DNA from 2 places in the Roseomonas haemaphysalidis genome. Region 1 is predicted to be linked to the other one. Evidence: predicted binding sites of a transcription regulator. Region 1 holds the regulator's gene; the other holds the start of a gene.
The links. Region 1 encodes LexA, which represses DNA repair genes until DNA is damaged. Its sites were predicted from a motif close to TGTTCTANNTANGTTC; they were not measured.
Positions count from the first base shown of each region.

Region 2: the regulator LexA is predicted to act here: its motif matches at 1,736-1,751, upstream of IAI59_RS16825 (S24 family peptidase).

Region 1 covers NZ_CP061177.1:2,754,041-2,761,279, forward strand. Annotated here, with positions in the region: gene trpE (anthranilate synthase component I) at 1-48, shown strand, start outside; gene IAI59_RS12760 (anthranilate synthase component II) at 60-662, shown strand; gene trpD (anthranilate phosphoribosyltransferase) at 662-1,669, shown strand; gene trpC (indole-3-glycerol phosphate synthase TrpC) at 1,714-2,520, shown strand; gene moaC (cyclic pyranopterin monophosphate synthase MoaC) at 2,517-2,990, shown strand; gene IAI59_RS12780 (molybdopterin molybdotransferase MoeA) at 2,990-4,195, shown strand; gene lexA (transcriptional repressor LexA) at 4,302-5,024, shown strand; gene IAI59_RS12790 (ComEC/Rec2 family competence protein) at 5,018-7,234, opposite strand.
Region 2 covers NZ_CP061177.1:3,608,011-3,615,249, forward strand. Annotated here, with positions in the region: gene IAI59_RS16805 (portal protein) at 1-296, opposite strand, end outside; gene IAI59_RS16810 (hypothetical protein) at 301-525, opposite strand; gene IAI59_RS16815 (hypothetical protein) at 686-1,258, opposite strand; gene IAI59_RS16820 (hypothetical protein) at 1,255-1,704, opposite strand; gene IAI59_RS16825 (S24 family peptidase) at 1,848-2,495, shown strand; gene IAI59_RS16830 (phosphatidylglycerol lysyltransferase domain-containing protein) at 2,533-4,440, opposite strand; gene IAI59_RS16835 (lysine--tRNA ligase) at 4,446-6,092, opposite strand; gene IAI59_RS16840 (ATP-dependent DNA helicase) at 6,180-7,239, shown strand, end outside.

The DNA of each region.
Region 1 (7,239 bases):
GTGCGCGCGGCGGAAGAAGCCGTGCGCTTCGCCGCCGGCGGCCGGTAGGAGCGCGCCCCATGATCCTGCTGATCGACAACTACGATAGCTTCACCTTCAACCTGTTTCACTTCCTGGGCGACCTTGGCGCCCAGGTCGAGGTCCGCCGCAACGATGCCCTCACGGCACAGGATGCGTTGGACCTGCAGCCGGAGGCGATCCTGCTGTCCCCCGGCCCCTGCACGCCGAACGAGGCCGGCATCTGCCTGCCGCTGATCGAGGCCGCGGCGGCGGCGCGCGTGCCGCTGATGGGCGTGTGCCTGGGCCACCAGGCCATCGGCCAGGCCTTCGGCGGCGTGGTGGAGCGCGCGACCACCCCGGTGCACGGCAAGGTCTGGGACGTGAAGCATCGCGACACGGACCTGTTCGCCGGCCTGCCCTCGCCCTTCAAGGCCACGCGCTATCATTCGCTGGTGGTGCGGCCGGACGGCCTGCCGCCGGCGCTGGAAGCCACGGCGTGGACCGAAGACGGGCTGATCATGGGCCTCGCGCATCGCGACCTGCCGATCTGGGGCGTGCAGTTCCACCCGGAAAGCATCGCCAGCGAGCACGGCCATGACATCCTGCGGAACTTCCTGCGGATGTCCGGCGTGGCTTTGCCGGCGCGCAACGTGGCCGCCTGATGTCGCTGAAGCCGGTCCTGGCGCGCCTCGCGCTGGGTGAAACGCTCGCGGAGTCGGAGGCCGAGCAGGCCTTCGGCATCATCATGGAAGGCGAGGCGACGCCGGCGCAGATCGCCGCCATGCTGATGGCCATGCGCGTGCGTGGCGAGACGGTGGCCGAGATGACCGGCGCGGTGCGCGCCATGCGGGCACGCATGACGGCGATCGACGCGCCGCCCGGCGCCATCGACCTCGTGGGGACGGGTGGCGACGGGGTGGGGACGCTGAACATCTCCACCGCCGCCGCCATCGTGGTGGCGGGCTGCGGCGTGCCGGTGGCCAAGCATGGCAACCGGGCGCTGTCGTCCAAGTCCGGTGCGTCGGACGTCCTGTCCGCGCTCGGCATCAACCTGGACCTGCCGATCCCGGAACTGGGCGAGGTGCTGACGCGCGCCGGCATGGTGTTCCTGATGGCGCCGCGCCACCACGCGGCGCTGCGCCACGCCGCCGGGCCGCGCGTCGAGCTGGGCACCCGTACCATTTTCAATCTGCTGGGCCCGCTGACCAGCCCGGCCCGCGTGACGCGGCAGATGACGGGCGCCTTTCATCCGCGTTGGCTGCGCCCCATGGCCGAGACGCTGGCGCGGACGGGTACCGAGCATGCGTGGCTGGTGCATGGCCAGGGCCTGGACGAGCTGGCTCTTTCCGGCCCCAGCCAGGTGGTGGAGCTGCGCCAGGGCGCGTTTCGCGAATTCACCGTGGTGCCCGAGGATGCCGGCCTGCCCCGCGCGCCGGCCGAGGCCATCCTGGGCGGCGCGCCGGAAGACAACGCGGCCGCCCTGGTCGCCTTGCTGCAGGGCGCGCCCGGAGCCTACCGCGACTGCGTGCTGCTGAACGCCGCGGCGGCCCTTGTGGTCGCCGGTGTTGAGACCGATCTGCGCGAAGCCGCAGGACGCGCCGCCGCCGCCATCGACACCGGCGCGGCCTTTGCCGTGCTGGAGCGCCTGCGCGCCGCCACCAACCCCTGAGCCGAAGCCGCGCCTCCCCTGCCGCGCGAGGAAGATGACACCGGATGAACGCCCCCGCCCTGCCCGATACCCTGATCCGCATCCTAGCCGACAAGGCCGTGGAGGTGCGCGAGCGGTCTGCCCGGACCTCGACCGACGCCATCGAGAAACTGGCGCGCGACGGCGGCAAGCCGCGTGACTTCACGGGTGCCTTATGCGGCGCCGTGGCCGAAGGGCGGATCGGCCTGATTGCCGAGATCAAGCGCGCCTCGCCGTCCGGCGGCCTGATCCGGGACCCGTTTCGCCCCGCCGAGATCGCGCAGGCCTATGAGGCCGCCGGCGCCGCCTGCCTGTCCGTCCTGACGGACGCCCCGTATTTTCAGGGCTCGCCCGAACACCTGACCGCGGCACGGGCGGCCTGCTCGTTGCCGGTTCTGCGCAAGGACTTCATGGTCGACCCCTGGCAAGTCTACGAATCCCGCGCCATGGGCGGCGATTGCATCCTGCTGATCATGGCCGCGCTGTCCGATGCGCAGGCCAACGAGCTGGAGGATGTGGCGCGCAGCCTCGACATGTCCGTGCTGGCGGAAGTGCATGATGAGCGGGAGCTCGACCGGGCGCTGGGGCTGAACACCCGCCTGATCGGCATCAACAACCGGGACCTGCGGAGCCTGCGGACCGACCTCGCCACGGCCGAGCGGATGGTGCCGCTGGTGCCGGCCGATCGCATCCCGGTGGCCGAAAGCGGGCTGCGCGACCCGGCGGATGTGCAGCGCATGGCCGCTGTCGGCGCCCGCTGCATCCTGGTGGGCGAGCACCTGCTGCGGCAGCCCGATGTCAGCGCCGCCGCGCGGGCCATGGTGCAGGCGTGAGCGGCCTCACGCATTTCGACGCCGACGGCAAGGCGGTGATGGTGGATGTCTCGGACAAGCCCTCCACCACCCGCACCGCCGTGGCGCGCGGCCGCGTGGTGATGGCGCCGGGCACCCTCGCGACCATCCAGGCAGGGGGCATCGGCAAGGGCGACGTGCTCGGTGTGGCGCGCCTGGCCGGCATCATGGGCGCCAAGCGCACCGCCGACCTCATTCCGCTGTGCCACCCCCTGCCGCTGTCCTCGGTCCGGGTCGAGCTGGTGCCGGCGGCGCCGGATGCCGTGGAGATCGAGGCGACGGCGCGCACCACCGGCCAGACCGGCGTGGAGATGGAGGCGCTGACCGCCGTGACGGTGGCGGCACTCACGGTGTACGACATGTGCAAGGCCATCGATCGCGGCATGCGGGTGGAGGCGGTGCGCCTCATCCGCAAGGAAGGCGGCAAGTCCGGCCTTTGGGAAGCCCCCTGATGCTGTCGGTGGCCGAGGCCCGCGAGCGCATTCTGGGCGGGTTGCAACCGGTGGGTGCCGAAACGGTGTCGCTGCCCGAGGGCTGGGGCCGCGTGCTGGCGGCACCCGTGGCGGCGCGCCTGACGCAGCCGCCGGCCGACGTCTCGGCCATGGACGGCTACGCGGTGCGGGCGGCGGATGCGGTGAAGGGCGCGCGCCTCGTGGTGATCGGCGCGGCGCCGGCCGGGCATCCGTTCGGCGGCGAGCTGGGTCCGAACCAGGCGGTACGGATTTTCACCGGTGCCGCGGTGCCCACGGGCGCAGACGGCATTCTGCTGCAGGAGGATGCCGAATCCGGGGCTGACGGTGTGCTGGTGCAGGAGGATGTCCACCCCGGCCGTTGGATCCGCCGTGCCGGACTGGACTTCCATGTTGGCGAAGCCCTGCTGCCGGCCGGCCGCCGCCTGACCGCCCGCGACATCGGGCTGGCCGCCGCCGCCAACCATCCCTGGCTGAGCGTGCATCGGCAGCCGCGCGTCGCCATTCTGGCAACCGGCGACGAGATCTCCTTGCCGGGTGACCCGATGGGCGCGGGCGGCATCGTTTCTTCCAACGCGCACGCGCTGGCGGCGCTGGTCCGGGCTGCGGGCGGCGTGCCGATAGTGCTGCCGATCGCCCGCGATGATGCGGAAGCAATCGCCGCCGCAGCGCAGTCCGCGCGTGGCTGCGACCTCCTGGTCACCACCGGCGGCGCCAGCGTCGGCGAACACGACCTGGTCCAAAGCGCCCTTGGCCCGGCAGGCTTCGCGCTGGATTTCTGGAAGATCGCGATGCGGCCGGGCAAGCCGCTGATCTGGGGCAGGCTGGGGACAACGCCGCTGCTCGGCCTGCCTGGCAACCCGGTTTCCAGCCTGGTGTGCGGCGTGGTGTTCCTGTGGCCGGCGATCGCCGCGCTGGGCGGCCGCCCCGGGTTGCTGCCGCCCCTGCGGACGGCCCGCCTCGGTGCCGCCCTGGCCGCGAACGACCAGCGGGCGGACTTTCTGCGAGCCACGCTGAAACGCGACGCGCAGGGCCAGTGGGTGGCGACCGCGTTTCCCGCGCAGGACAGCTCCATGCTCAAGACGATGGCCAGGGCGGACGCCCTTCTGCTTCGCGCGCCGCATGCGCCGGAGGCACCGGCCGGCAGTTCCGTCGAAATTTTAGTGCTTGACGAGCTAGGTCTCTGAAAGGGCGCAAAAAGCGGTTGACCGACGCGGTGGAACCTTCGTAGAACATCGGTGACAGTTGCCGGTTTGTTCGCAGGCCGGTTCCGCTTTCAGGGAATTTCACCGCATGCTGACGCGCAAGCAGCACGAGTTGCTGATGTTCATCGACCAGCACCTGCGCGACACCGGGTTTTCGCCGTCCTTCGAAGAAATGAAGGAGGCCCTGAAGCTGCGGTCCAAGTCAGGGATCCACCGGCTGATCACGGCGCTGGAGGAACGCGGCTTCCTGAAGCGCCGGGCGCATCGCGCCCGTGCGCTGGAGGTGCTGCGGTTGCCGGAAGCCGTGCAGGCTCGTGCCGAGGCGACGCGTGGCACGGCCGGCGCCTCGCCCCTGCCCGCCAACGTCATTCGGGGCAATTTTTCCGGGGCGTCCGCCGCCAATGTGCGCAAGGCTTCGCCCGATACCGGGGCCGTGATGCTGCCCTTGTACGGTCGTATCGCCGCTGGCCAGCCGATCGAGGCGCTGCGGGACCAGGGCAGCAGCGTGGAGGTTCCGGCGGCGCTGCTCGCTTCCGGCGAGCATTACGCGCTCGAAGTTTCCGGTGATTCCATGACCGGCATCGGCATCATGGACCGCGACACCGTGATCATCCGTCGGGGCGATGTCGCGGAAAGCGGCGATGTTGTCGTGGCCCTTGTGGACGACACCGAGGTGACGTTGAAGACGCTGCGCCGGCACCGCAACTCGGTGGCGCTGGAAGCAGCCAATCCGTCCTATGAGACCCGCATCTTTGGGCCGGATCGCGTCAAGGTGCAGGGCAAGCTGATCGGGCTGCTGCGCCGCTACTGAGCGGCGCGTTCGGCAGCCGGCCGGGGCGGGGGCGGCACCCAGGGGCGCTGCCCCCGCCAGGCCCGGTCAGATACGATGCGGACGCCGTCTGCCGTCAGCCAGATGGCATGCGGCCCATCCCGCCAAACGCTGAAACGGTCCACGACTGCGGTGCTGCGGCATCGTCCGCGGATGGGCTCTGGCGAAATCATCACCTCGGACCGCCCACAATGCTCCCCGGCCTGGACGGGCGGTGCCGTTTCATTGCGGCGGGGCGCCCGTTCCAGCCGTAGCAGCATCGCGGCCGGCACGTCGGGACGGGGCTGGAAGCGGCAGGCGGTGAGCGTGCAGTCCATCGCGCCCTCCTCGGTGCGGCCTTCGGCGGGCACGGGGGTCGCGGCCTCCTCGCCCCAGCTCCGCAGCCAGCTATCCCGCGTCAGGCCGGAGGCTCCGCTCGCACGTTGCAGGTACACGGCATCGGGCGTGCGGAAGGCGATCAGCCGGGCGTCGCCGGACACCAGAATATCGGGCGGCGTCACCCAGGCTGCCGAGGCCAGGCCCAGCACCATCATCGGCACGCCCAGCAAACGCCAGCGCCGCTGCCACAGGCACAGCCATATCAGGCCAAAGGCGGTCAATCCCAGGCCCCAGGCCGGGATCGGCGCGGCAGCCAGCGCCGCCCCCGGCCAGGCGGCGACCGCATGCGCGACAAACAAGGTTGCTTCCACCCCCCAGCCCATGGGGACCAGGGCCCAGTGCTCCAGCCCCAGGGGCATCAGGGCCATCGCGGCCATGCCCGCGGGCATCACCAGGATGGACGTCAGTGGAATGGCCACGGCGTTGGACAACACCCCATAGACCTGCAGACGGCCGAAGTGATGCAGGCCGAACGGCGTGGTCGCAGCGCCCGCGAGCACCGATGTCATCACCAGCCCGAGCAGCAGCAGGGCCGGCTTGCGCCACCACCCGGCACCGGCGCGCCAGCGGCGCAGCGTCGGGCCTGCCCATTCATTGCCGGCGATCAGCACCATCACGGCGGCGAAGCTCATCTGGAATGAGGCGCCCATCACCGCATCCGGCTGCAGCAGCATGACAGCCGCGGCGGCCACGGCCAGGGCCCGCAGCGACAGCGCCCGGCGGCCGATCAGGATGCCGAGCGTCACCAGGGCGGCCATGGCGAAGCTGCGCAGCATCGGGACCTGCGCGCCGGTGAGCAGCACGTAGCCGAGGCCGACGATGAGGCTACCCGGTGCCGCGAGGGCACGGCTGTCGCCCCGCAGGGCCAGCCAGGGAATGAATGCCAGCAGCCAGCGCAGGATCCCGAAGGACAGCCCCATGACAATGGCGATGTGCAGCCCGGATACGGAAAGCAGGTGAGCCAGACCGGAGTCGCGCATCGCGTCCAGGTCGGTGGCGGGAATGGCGCTTTGCGAACCTGTCAGCAGGGCGCTCGCCACCGCCCCGGCGCCGCCGGGGATCTGGCCCCGCACCCTGGCCTCCACCTGTTGCCGCAGCCGCGCGAAGCTGGAGCCGGCGGGGGCTGCCTCCTCCAGCCGCTCGGCTTCCCCGATCGCGAAGCCGGAGCCCCCCAGGCCGGAAAAGAACGCGTTGCGCTGGAAGTCCCAGGCACCCGGATAGGCAGGCGGCGCCGGAGCACGGATCAGGGCGCGGACGCGCAGGTGATCGCCCGGTTCCGGGACCAGCGCGTCTTTGGCCCGCAGGCGGATGCGCAAGTTCCGGAGTAGTGGCGGGCTGTCCGCCGACAGGCGTGGGGCGGTCAGGGTCACGCGCAGCCCCTCGGCCAATGCATCGACACTCTCGACCACGCCCTCCACGACGACCGCCTTGTTGGGCAGGTCGGGCATCGGCGGCAACCGGTGGGCATGCCATGCGGCCACGCCGAGCCCCAGCAGGGCGAGCCCCGCCGATGAAGCGAACCAAGCGGCCAGGGGATGACGGCGCAACAGCAGCAGGGCCGCCAGCAGCATAGGCAGGGCGAGCCAAAGCGCTTCAAGCCCCGGCTCGCGGTCCAGGCTGAAATAGGCGACGATGCCACAGCCGAAGGCCACGGGCAGCCAAAGTGGCAGGCGGGTCCATTCCGCGGCCAGACAGCCTTCCGCGAAAGCCCAGGAACGCGGGAGCCTGAGCCGGCCGATAAGTCCTGCCGGCCGGCCAGCCCCACCCGCCGGCAGCGGATCCGGCAAGGCGCGCGGTGCGATCGTGGCGCCCATGGTCC
Region 2 (7,239 bases), 850 kb from region 1:
TCGGCCGCATCTTCCAGCGCGGCGGCGGCGGCCTGGGCATCCGGTCCCTCGGCCACCGCGCGGCTCGGCGCCAGGCCGAACCAGCGGGACCAGGGGGGTGTCAGCTCGGCCAGCAGGCTGGCGGAAAGCTGCTCGGCCGCATCGGCCGCCGTCGCGTCATACAGCAGCGGGCCGCCGCTGCCGGGGGTGGCGGACAGCACGTGGTCATAGCATTCACGCCACACCGCTTCCCACGGGCGCCGCTTTTCCAGCGCCTGGGCGTGGCGGGCCAGCACGGCCTCGGGGGTCATCTCCATGCGCCTACTCCCCCAGCAAGGTCTTGCGGGGCGCGGCCAGCGGGGCCGCCGCCGCCAGGACGCCGCGCTCGGACGTCGCGATGGTGCCGGCCAGCCCGCGCTTGGCGCGGTCCTGGTTTTCCAGGCGCGCGGCCTGCGCGGTCGCGGCGACGGCGGCGGGGGTCGCGGTGGCCGGGGGCGCGGCGGCGGCCGGGGACGCGGTCACCACCACCGGCTTCGGGGCTTTCATCAGGCCACCCATGCGCAACTGAACTCCTTGAAGGGGCTCCGATCGCCGGGCACAAAAAGACACGGGCCCGGACCGAGGGTTCGGTCCAGGCCCGTGCGAGTTCGCCAGGGATCGGAGAGGAAGGTCAGCGGGCGCAGCTCGCCCGTTGACAAGAGCGGTTCTAGGGGAATAAATTCCTTTCGTCAAGAACTTTTTCTTTGGTGGCGATGCTTTTGCTGAGCGCCATAAACAGGCCGCGCGGCGTGATCGCGAAAGGCGCCCCCTGCCCGAGCACGGCCCGGCACACCGCGACGCAGGAATAGGGTGCGAAGGCCGGCAGCAGCCCGGCATGTGGGGCGCCCGGCCTGAAAGGTCCCACCAGCCGCAGGCCGGCACGGCGGTAGAAGGCCGGCAGGTCGAACCCCGGCACCAGCACGGGGCGCGACACCAGCAGGCGGCCGGACAGCGGCTCCACCACCGTCCATCCCTGGGCATCCTCGATGGCGGCGAAGCAGTGGCGGAAGCCCGGCCGCAGCAGCCGCAGCCAGCCACGATCCGCACGCCCGCCAAAGCCGATCCAGACTCGCTGCGCGTCATCCGCCAGCACGTGGCGGGGCGAGGCCCGAAGCGGCGACGCCGCACCCCCTTGCGGAGATGCGGCGCCGTGTTCCTGTTCCACCATCACCGCGGCGGGCGGGGCGACCGCCCCCGTCCGCCGTGCCGCCGGCGCCAAGCGCCGCGCCGCCAGCGTCACGCCCCTTCCCCGCCGCCACCGAAGCGCGCGGCCAGCTCCACCACCTCCGCCATGCCGCCGGCCCTGGGGGCGCCCGCCACGATGCCCTTCATGCGCAGCGGCCAGTCCAGGCGCTGCATCGCCTCGCTCCACACGCGCCAGTCGTTCCGCTCGCCCAGGTGCCGCGGGTCCGGGGCCACGCCCCGCTCTCCCCAGATCCGCATGATGCGGGCGTGCACCAGATCGATGCGCCGCTGCCGGTACAGCCGGTCCAGGCACTTCACCACGTCGTCCGGCTCGCAGGGCCGCATCTTGCGCCCCGCGCCGGCCACCACGCGGGCGCCGTCGCGGCGCGCGGTCAGCGCGGCCATGGTCCAGATCCAGGCTTCCTCGGCGCTGTCGAAGGGTTCGGTCTTGGCCATGGAGGACAGTACGGATGCGCTGTTGGTGCGGAGGGCGGCGGGCATGGGGCGGTGTTTCCTTTCTGGCCTAAGCAGTGAACGTAAAGAGAACATTAATCTAGTCTTGTTAGGCGTCAACACCTAAATGTGATCATGTTCCTAGGAAACCTATCTTGCAAGGTGATTCAGGGTCCTGGACAATGCGCGTCATGCGGCATGACGACATCTGGCGGGCGCTCGACGCCCTGGCAGCCGAGCACGGGCTTTCCGCCTCTGGCCTCGCGCGGAAGGCGGGACTCGATCCCACGGCGTTCAACCCTTCCAAGCGCGTCGGCGCCGACGGGCGGCCACGCTGGCCGTCCACGGAAAGCATCGCCAAGGTGCTGGAAGCGACCGGCACAGAAATGGAAAGCTTCGCCGGCCTGGTGACCGGCGCGCCGACCCTGCACAACAGCAGCCGCCCCAACCCCGGCCGTCGCATTCCCCTGCTGGGGCTGGCGCAGGCCGGCTCGGAAGGGTTTTTCGGCGATGGCGGCTATCCGGTGGGCGCCGGCTGGGACGAGATCGGCACGCCCGAGCTATCGGACCCCAATGCCTATGCCCTGGAAATTTCCGGCGACAGCATGGAACCGGTGTTCCGTGACGGCGACACCATCATCGTGTCACCCAATTCGCCGGTGCGGCGCGGCGACCGCGTGGTGGTCCGCACCAGCCGCGGCGAGGTGATGGCCAAGGAGCTGCTGCGCCAGTCCGCCCGCAAGATCGAACTGGCCAGCCTCAACCCGGCGCATCCAAACTACAGCTTCGACCTGTCGGAGATCGCCTGGATGCACCGGGTGTTGTGGGCCAGCCAGTAGCCACCACCGGCCGGGGCCTCAGCCCCGGCCGCCCGCCTCACATCACGGCGCGGGCGCGCAGCAGCAGGTCCTTCGGATTGCTTTCCGCCCGGCACACGAGATAGCCGCCTTCGTCCAGCGGGATGGCGGCCAGCCCGCTGTCCTCGTAGGCCCGCAGCAGGGCCGGCCCGACCCGCCAGAAAGCATGCGTCACGCCATTGCGCTCGCAGATGTCGCGGAAGCGCCACAAGGCGGCGATGCGCGCCTGCTCCCCGCCGGCCGGGTCGCCCAGCCCGATCCAGACCTTGTCCAGCTTGCGGAACGCGAAGCCGGCCCCGTCCACGAAAACGGCGCCGTCGGCCTGCGGCGGGGCTTCCGCGCCCAGCGCGGCCAGCCGGGCCCGGGCGGCCTCGTCATACGGCTCCGCCACCAGGCGGGATGGCCGCAGCAGCCGGAACACCGCCACCAGCAGCAGCACGCCCGCCACGCCCACCGCGAGGCGCAGCGAGCCCGGGGCGGAGCCGGAAAACGGCACCACGTACCATGGGTCGTTGGTCACCGGCCCGCGCCAGGCGATACTGGCCAGCAGCAGCGCGCACCCCACGCCCGCGGTCAGCGACATCACCGTGCTGGCGGACATCGGCTCGCCCGTCAGCCGCGCGTCGCGATAAAAGGCGCTGCTCAGCCCGGCCAGCAGGGCGGCGGGGATCAGGAAGATCGCCACCAGCCACCAGGGCTCGCCCTTCACCGCCACCGCCGCGGCGCCCGCCAGCAACAGCAGGATCCCCGCGATGCGCGCGATGCGCAGCCGCCGCAGCATGCCATAGGCGACCACCAGCAGCAGCGAGCCGACGACGGAGGAGGCGAAGTGGCCCACCAGAGCCGCGAACTCCCCCGCCCATTCCGCCAGCCGCGTGCCGCGCGACGGCAGCGCGCCCAGGAACAGGAGGCCGATGCCCATCACGGCGGACAACCCGGCCAGAACCGGCACTTCCAGGGAATCGGTGATGCGCGCTTCCGTGCCCATGCGCGCCAGCAGGTGGCGGCGCTGCGTCAGCTCGAAGCCCGCGAACAGGAGCCCCGCGATGAACAGCGGCACGATGTAGTAGTAGAGCCGGAACAGGAACAGCGCGCCGATCACCTGCGGCGCCGGCACGTAGGGTTGCAGCGCCACCAGCACCACCGTGTCGAACACGCCGAGCCCACCTGGCACATTGGCCGCCAGCCCGGCGGAATAGGCCGCCAGGTAGATGCCCATGAAGCGCACGAAGGTCAGCCCGTCGGCGGCCGGCAGCAGGGTGTAGAAGATCATGGTGGTGACGGCGACGTCGACCACGGCCAGCGCCGTCTGCATCAGCGCCATGCGGAAGCCTGGCAGGTCGATCTTGTGGCCAAAGGCGGTGAAGTGCGGCAGCACGCGCGACAGCACCAGATAGGCCCCCACCACCGCGAACAGCGCCAGCCCGATGCCCTGCATCGCCCAGTGCGGCAGGTTGTCGCGGAACCAGGGCAGGATCTCCGGCTCCAGCACCAGCACCGCGCCGCCCAGCGCCATGCCACCCAGCCCGAAGGTCAGGCTGGTGAAAGCGATGACCTTGGCGATCTCGACCGGCGTCAGCCCCCAGGCGGCGTAGAAGCGGTAGCGCACCGCGGCGCCGGACACGGCGGCGACGCCCAGGTTATGCGCCAGCGTGTAGGCGCAGAACGAGGCGAGCGAGGTTCGCAGGTAGCTCACCGGCTTGCCGGCATAGACGGAGCCCAGCCGGTCGTAGATGGTCAGCACCGCATAGGCCAGCAGCGTCCAGCCGGCCGCGACCCACAGCGCGTGGGAGGGCACTGCCTCCACCGCGGCCATGATGTCGCGCATCGACAGGTCGCGGAATTCTTTCTGGACCACGTAGATGGCGCCCGCCAGCAGCACCAGGCCGAAGGCGGTCGGCCCGTGCCGCCGCAGCAGCGCCAGCATGGTCTTCAGCCCTCCCCGGGGAGGGCGGGTTCGCGCGCCAGGGCTTCTTCGATCAAGCGGATGGTCTCCGGAATGCCATAGGCCGCGGCGACGCTGCCGAAGCGGGGTCCCTGGTCGGCGCCGACCAGCACCTGGTACAACGCGTTGAACCAGCCGCGCGACACGCCGGGCGAGCCGTCTTTCATCACCTGGATGAAAGGTTCGCGCCGGCCGGCGTCATAGACATCCACCTGGATGCGCTCGGCCTGCGGCTGGCCGGGCGGCAGCGCCTCGATCTCCGCCTGATGCGCCCGCAGCAACTCGACCAGCGCCAGGAAGGCCGGGCGCTCCTCCGGCGTCGGCGCGCGGGGCTTCAACCCCGGCAGCACGAAGTCCCGCGCATAAGCGACGGCATAGTCCACCATCCGCGCCAGCAGCGGCTGGGTTTCCGGCGTCGCGCCGGGGGCGTAGTTGCGCACGAACTTCCACAGCCGCTCCGGCGTGTCGGCGGCCGACACGGTGACGAGGTTCAGCAGCATGGCGAAGCTGAGCGGCGGCTCCGGCGTGTTCGGCGCCTCGCCGGCATGGATGTGCCAGGCGGCGGAGGCCATGTCCGGCTGCGCCCGCAGCTTCTCGCGCTGTGCCAGGTAGTCGTCGGTCGCACGGGGGATGACGTCGAAATGCAGCCGCTTGGCGCGCCCGGGCTGCTGGAACATGAAGTGGCTCAGGCTTTCCGGCGGCGCGTAGCGCAGCCATTCCTCGATGGTCAGCCCGTTGCCCTTGGACTTGCTGATCTTCTGCCCGCCGGCATCCAGAAACAGCTCGTAGGTCATGCTCACGGGCGGCTCCGCCCCCAGCACCCGGCAGATGGCGGAGGACAGCTTGACGCTGTCGATCAGGTCCTTGCCCGACATCTCGTAGTCCACGCCCAGCGCGAACCAGCGCATGGCCCAGTCGGCCTTCCACTGCGCCTTGACGTGGCCGCCGGTCACCGGCGTCTCGATCAGCGCGCCATCCTCGGGGTCGCGCCACACCACGGTGCCGGACTGCGGCCGCAGTTCCTCCATCGGCACCTGCATGACGATGCCGCTGCGCGGGTGGATCGGCAGAAAGGGCGAATAGGTGGCGCGGCGGTCCGGGCCCAGCGTCGGCAGGATCACCTGCCGCACCTCCTCATGCGCCTCCAGCATCCGCAGAAGCGCGGCGTCGAAACGCCCGGCGCGGTAGTAGTCGGTGGCCGAGGCGAACTCGTACTCGAAGCCGAAGGCATCCAGGAAGGCGCGCAGCCGGGCGTTGTTGTGCGCGCCGAAGCTGTCATGCGTGCCGAAGGGGTCCGGGATCGCGGTCAGCGAACGGCCCAGGTAGGGCTTCAGCAGCCGCTCCCCGTCCGGCACGTTGTCCGGCACCTTGCGCAGCCCGTCCATGTCGTCCGAGAAGGCCAGCAGCTTGCTCGGCAGCCCGGTCAGGCGGGTGAAGGCATGACGCACCCAGGAGGTGCGCGCCACCTCGCCGAAGGTGCCGATATGCGGCAGGCCGGAGGGGCCATAGCCCGTCTCGAACAGGGCCGTGGTTTTTCCCGTCGCGGCCATGCGGTCGGCGACCTTGGCGGCTTCCTCGAAGGGCCAGGCCTTGACGGTACGGAGCGTGGGATCGGCGTTCATGCCCCGCCCCATGCCAGCGCCCGGCCCCAGGGTCAACGACAGGCCCGTGTCGCTTCGCGCCGGCATGGCCTCGTTCGCCTTTTGCCCCTACAAGGCGGGGTGCCCCCGCCGCCCCTCGCCCCCAGCCTGCTGCTGCCCGACGCGCCCGCGCTGATCGCCGCCACCCATGGCGCGGCGGTGCTGCTGACGCCGGATGGCGAGCTGTCCACCCTGCGCGCCAAGGACGCCGTGGCGGCGCTGCGCGACCTCGGCCCGCCCATCCTGGTGCACGCGCCGGCCATGGCCAAGCGGCTCGGCGTCAGTTCCATCCCCGGCGCCTTTGACCTGCTGGAGCTGTTCGCCTTCGCGCTGCCGGCGCAGCCCGCCGCCCCCACGCCACGCGGCCTGGCCCTGGCGCTGGACCTGCCGGCCCCGGCCGATGCCGAGGCCGCCGCCGCCCTGCTGCCCGAGATCGCCACGGAAATCCTCCGCCGCCTCGCCCGCGCCCGCAACGCCCTGCCCAACCGGGATGCCGCGATGCTGGCGGCGAGGCTGCGGGACGCCAACGACTGGCCCTGGGCGGATGCGGTGCTGGCCGCCCTCGGCCAGCCCAAGGCGCGCGGCAGCAATGACGGCCTGAAGGTCTGGCGCACCCTGCCGGAATGGGAGGAGGCGGCGCCCCCCACCCCCGCTAGCAGCCTGCCCGTCTCCGCCACCGAGGCCCGCGCGCGCCTTGCCGAGATCCTGGGCGACGGCGCCGAGCAGCGCCCCAGCCAGGGCGACTTCGCCTCCGCCGCCTCCATGGCCTTTCAGCCGCGCGAGGTGCCGGGCGAGCCGCGGCTGGTGCTGGCCGAGGCCGGCACCGGCACCGGCAAGACCCTGGGCTACGTGGCCCCCGCCAGCCTCTGGGCCGAGCGCAACGGCGCCCCCGTCTGGATCGCCACCTACACCCGCAACCTGCAGCGGCAGCTCGACCAGGAGCTGGCCCGCCTTTACCCCGACCCGGAGGAGCGGCGCCGCAAGGTGGTGATCCGCAAGGGCCGCGAAAACTACCTGTGCCTGCTGAACTTCGACGAGGCGACCAGCGGCGCCATGCCGTCGCGCATCACCGCCCTGGCGCTCGTCGCCCGCTGGGCCGGCGCGACGCGGGACGGCGACCTGATGGGCGGCGACTTCCCGG